One region of the Brevibacillus sp. YAE8 genome, then DNA from elsewhere that is predicted to be linked to it. Evidence: riboswitches for the same ligand, from Rfam matches in the RefSeq annotation. Region 1 holds a riboswitch; the other holds the start of a gene.
What was found. Region 1 has a riboswitch for cyclic di-AMP ahead of AC27IT_RS14670 (C40 family peptidase). Riboswitches for the same ligand answer to the same signal wherever they lie in the genome.

Region 1 (2,194 bases):
TACCTGGCGGGCGACAGCCACTTCGACCTGTCCGATTTCCACTTCCATATCCCGCATGTATTGATTCAGCATAACTACCGGATCTTCCATCGAATCCAGGGCGTCATTTACCGAAGCTACTGTCAGGTCACGCAAACGTTTGAAAATACTCATTTTCAATTCCTCCTCATCATATCACATCGTGTCATTTCATCCAAAAGCTCTCGCGACATGGCTGCTTATGGCTGGCGGCGGGTCATTTCTCTTTCCCACGCGTCCAGCGTGTCTTCTTTTAATACTTTTTGTGCCCACTGACGTTCCCAGGCTGGCGGCGCTTCTTTGGGGACATGGCCGGGGCGCAGTAAGCGATACCCCAGATAAATCACACCAATGGCCAGTAAGCCGTGAAACAGCAGATGGAGCTTGCCGATCAGCATCAGGAACCCGAACAGGAAGATCACGATTCCCCAAAAACGCGAACCGGATTGTCCCATGATTTTTCGAGCGCCGTACAGCATGATGATCGCCGGAATCAAAAGCCCGATCAGATCACCAAAGTCGATTCCTACTTGATCCAGGAGAACCAACCCGCCGATCAGCAAGAGAACTAGCCCGAGCAAAACCTTTCCAGACCGTTCACTCATTGCTCGCTTACCTCCTATCATCTTTTGCGTGTGTGGTGCTTGTTGAACCTTATGGCCTTATTGTAGCCCCCCGCATAGGCTCCCCATAACGGGCGTGCGGTTGGTTTTTCCCTCCGTCCTTGGACGGAGAGCATTTCCTGCCATAATCGGACGAGCCTGCTCCTGCCCTTTTCTCGACCCGGCGCTTGCATTGTCGAAGCAAATCGTTACAGCATCAGACAAAATTTTGTGACAAAAAGGTGAACAAGCGGTTACAAAAGAGGGAAAACGGGAAAAGCGTAGAATCTTCGTAAAGTGCGTGTAAAAAAACATCGAAAATAGCCGAATTCCGCATGTCGGAAACGGGGGAACCAGTTTTTTGGGGTGAATGATTGCATGTTGGCAATCTAGGGCGTCCTTTCGACCGAACCCTTCAGCTAACTTCGTAGGCTCACGAAAGGAGCAGTTTCTTTTGCGCAAGGTGGTACTGTCTTTACTTATGGCCGGAATGCTGGCTATGGGAGCCGGCGCTGCACACGCGGCCGAGGGTGCAACACTCGAAGACGTGGTCAGCGAACTGTATGGCGTCCCTTACAAATCATCCGGTACGTCCAAAAAGGGCTTTGACTGCTCCGGTTTCACACGCTACGTATTTGATGCGTTAGGTGTAGACCTGCCTCACAATTCTGCCGCCCAATACGAACTGGGGACAGAGGTTGCCAAGAAAGACTTGCAGCCTGGAGATCTTGTGTTCTTCAATACAAACGGACGAAGCATCTCACACGTAGGCATCTACATCGGGAATGGCACATTCGTGCATTCGGAATCTGGCCGCGGCGTCGTCAACACCAAGTTGAACGACCCGTACTACTGGAGCAAGCGTTATGTTGGCGCCAAGCGCATCAGCACACCTGTTCTGGAAGCGGCAGCTCCGAAAAAGGAAAACGCGGTGCAAGCTGCATCGTTGTCGGAAAATCAAGCACAAAAGAAGTAGTTCGGCAAAAAATAAGAGCCAGGGACATTGCGTCTCTGGCTTTTTCTGACGAAATTTAGGACCAGGTCTAAAGAGGTGCCCCTACCTATAAGTAAAGATGCATGAATGGACGGATACTTGCCCTTATCATGTGAAAGCATGTTATGATAGACAGGATTAGTTCTTTGTGCCATAGCACCTCATCCACCTATTATATTAGAAGTAACTGGGGGTAATTCCGGTGAAAGATCACATTTTGATCGTTGATGACAACCAGGAGATTATTGAACTGCTTGAAGATATTTTGGAAAACGAAGGCTTCCAGGTTTCCTCGGCGGAAAATGGCGAGGATGCGCTTGCTCTTCTGAGCCAGGGCGAGCGGCCCAACCTCATTTTGCTCGATATCATGATGCCGAATATGAGCGGCTACGAGCTGTGCTCGCAAATTCGCCGCGAATGGGATTTGCCGATCCTGTTTCTCAGCGCGAAAAGCAAGGCGGTCGACAAAGTCGTCGGCTTCGAAATCGGCGCCGATGACTACATTACGAAGCCGTTTGACACCGAAGAGCTGCTGGCTCGCATCCGCGCTCATCTGCGACGCTACGAGCGCATTCGCAAG
Region 2 (2,194 bases), on a different contig from region 1:
ATCCAACGAAGCAGAAGATGAACCAGAAGGAAGTCGCTCTGTTTGACGAGCAGGAAGGCTGCGGCTGCACCCCCAAAGCGAAAAACGCGGCAAATACGGAGCAAGGATAGCTCCACACGAAAAAAGCCGGGCCTCTTTGGAAAAAGAGTACCCGGCTTTCGTGTACAGGGAAAGACGTTCTTAGCCGATAAATTCCTGAACCCAGTAACCGTTGGTGTAGCCGACACCGATTTTGGTGAAGGCCGGGTTCATGATGTTTTTGCGGTGGCCTTCGCTGTTCATCCACTGCGTCATCACTTCTTGCGGACTGCGTTGACCCATGGCGATGTTCTCGCCTGCGGTCATGTAGGAAATGCCGAATTGCTTCATCATGTCAAACGGAGAACCGTACGTTGGGCTGGTGTGGTCAAAGTAGTTGTTGTTCGACATATCGGCTGCTTTCGCCAGAGCGACTTTGGACAGGGCAGCATCCATCGTTACAGGCGCCAGACCTGCTTTGGCGCGTTCCTGGTTGACCAGATCAGCAACCTGCTTGGCAAAGTCGCCAGCCTGTGCCTGGTCGGCCTGGTTCGCCGGAGCAGCCGGCTTTGTGACGTTCTGTACTGGCTTTGCTGGTGCTTGTGGCGCTTGTTGCACCGGCTTTTGTACGGGCTGCTTTTGTACAGGCGCCTGATTTACTGGCGCGGCAGGCTGTTGTGGCTGTGCGCTAGGTGCAAATGGAAGCTGACCCATATATGGAATCCATTGATACTGGATTTGGTATTGTATGCCAGTTGGTACCGGGCAATTGGCTGCAGCAGATGCAGATGGGGTAAAGCCGGTCAAAGCCAAGCCCAATCCCAGAGTCATCGCGATGGCAGTAGCTCCAAAACGTTTCATATTCAACATCGTCTCCTTTTTTTGGCCTACGAGGTTAGTTGTCGGATTCGGATTGAGGAAACAACCCTACGCTCCTTCGAGCGATTCACCCCTTAGTGGATGCGTGACCCACAAAAAGATCCCCCGCACTTCCATTCGTGAGGAAGCTTCGGCTTATTGGTTTGGCATGACCCAGAATATCAGACTATCCCACCCGAAATAAAGAAGTAATATCTGCCAAACCGCTGGAAACGCTGGCGCTACTGGGCTTATTCGCCCTCGCTCTCCGGCTCGTTCCACGCTGTCAGTCCGCCGAGCAGCGCTTTTGCCTCGTATCCGTGCTCGCGCAGCAGAGCAGCCGCTTTTTGCGCTTTGTTGCCCGACGTACAGACCGTGATGACCTGCGCTTTTCGCGCCACGGATTCTGTTTCTTCATCTAAGGGCTTGTCACGTTCGAGCATGTGCACATAGGGAACGTTTTTGGTTGCGGCCAATTCGCTGGTGAGCGTTCCGTTCCGGAATTTTGCCTCGTCGCGGACGTCAAGGATGAGTACAGGTGTCTGTTTTTCCAGCAACTCGATTACTTCCTGTTTCGTCCAGATGTTTTTTAGCATTCGCAATCCCTCCCGAGCCTATTGTAGCAGTTGCCTTTCTGATAGAGTAGTAGTAAATGGTTGATTTTTATGGTCTGGTTATGGTAGAATGATAATGCTACTTGAATACTTGAGCCTAAATCTTCGAGGTGTATGCTGATGGATAACGTTTTTGAAATCCCGATTCACACTGGCGCGGTCATCGGAGCCGCAAGGATGGAAGAGAGGAAGGGCTTTCGTCGTTTTAGGTTTTCAAAAAGTTTTGGTTTTAACATGGCAGTTCCGTCCTATGACACTTTCATTTTAGCGAAGTAGATCAACTTCACATATCATGAAGGCGTATCGCGATCTCGCTCTGGGGTATTTCTTCATGATATGTGAGCTTTATTTGCTTCGGTAAATATGACTAGCATATTCAAATTGACTTTTGGAGGTTTTCTCATGCAAGCGAACGGAACAGTAAAATGGTTTAACGCAGAAAAAGGTTACGGCTTCATTCAAGTAGAAGGCGGAGACGACGTATTCGTACACTACAGCGCAATCCAAGGCGACGGCTTCAAAACTTTGGAAGAAGGCCAGCGCGTTGAGTTCAACATCGTAACAGGCAACCGCGGTCCTCAAGCTGAGAACGTAGTAAAACTGTAAGTCTCCTTTATAAAAGAAACTGTCCGTCAGCGGGCAGTTTCTTTTTTTCTCGCAAGATCACGGTGTTTGACGAGCATCACCCGGTAAAAGTCGGCGTG

Region 2: it holds a riboswitch for cyclic di-AMP, as region 1 does, so the genes downstream of both, AC27IT_RS00885 (CAP domain-containing protein) here and AC27IT_RS14670 (C40 family peptidase) in region 1, are expected to answer to the same signal.

What each region holds. Positions count from the first base shown of each region.
Region 1 covers NZ_BAAIYG010000010.1:95,322-97,515, reverse strand. The annotation lists gene AC27IT_RS14680 (PspA/IM30 family protein) at 1-153, opposite strand, end outside; gene AC27IT_RS14675 (LiaF transmembrane domain-containing protein) at 219-623, opposite strand; cyclic di-AMP (ydaO/yuaA leader) riboswitch at 933-1,070, shown strand; gene AC27IT_RS14670 (C40 family peptidase) at 1,075-1,596, shown strand; gene AC27IT_RS14665 (response regulator transcription factor) at 1,817-2,194, shown strand, end outside.
Region 2 covers NZ_BAAIYG010000001.1:324,194-326,387, reverse strand. The annotation lists gene AC27IT_RS00890 (hypothetical protein) at 1-110, shown strand, start outside; gene AC27IT_RS00885 (CAP domain-containing protein) at 181-879, opposite strand; cyclic di-AMP (ydaO/yuaA leader) riboswitch at 888-1,043, opposite strand; gene AC27IT_RS00880 (rhodanese-like domain-containing protein) at 1,128-1,472, opposite strand; gene AC27IT_RS00875 (cold-shock protein) at 1,893-2,096, shown strand; gene AC27IT_RS00870 (hypothetical protein) at 2,123-2,194, opposite strand, start outside.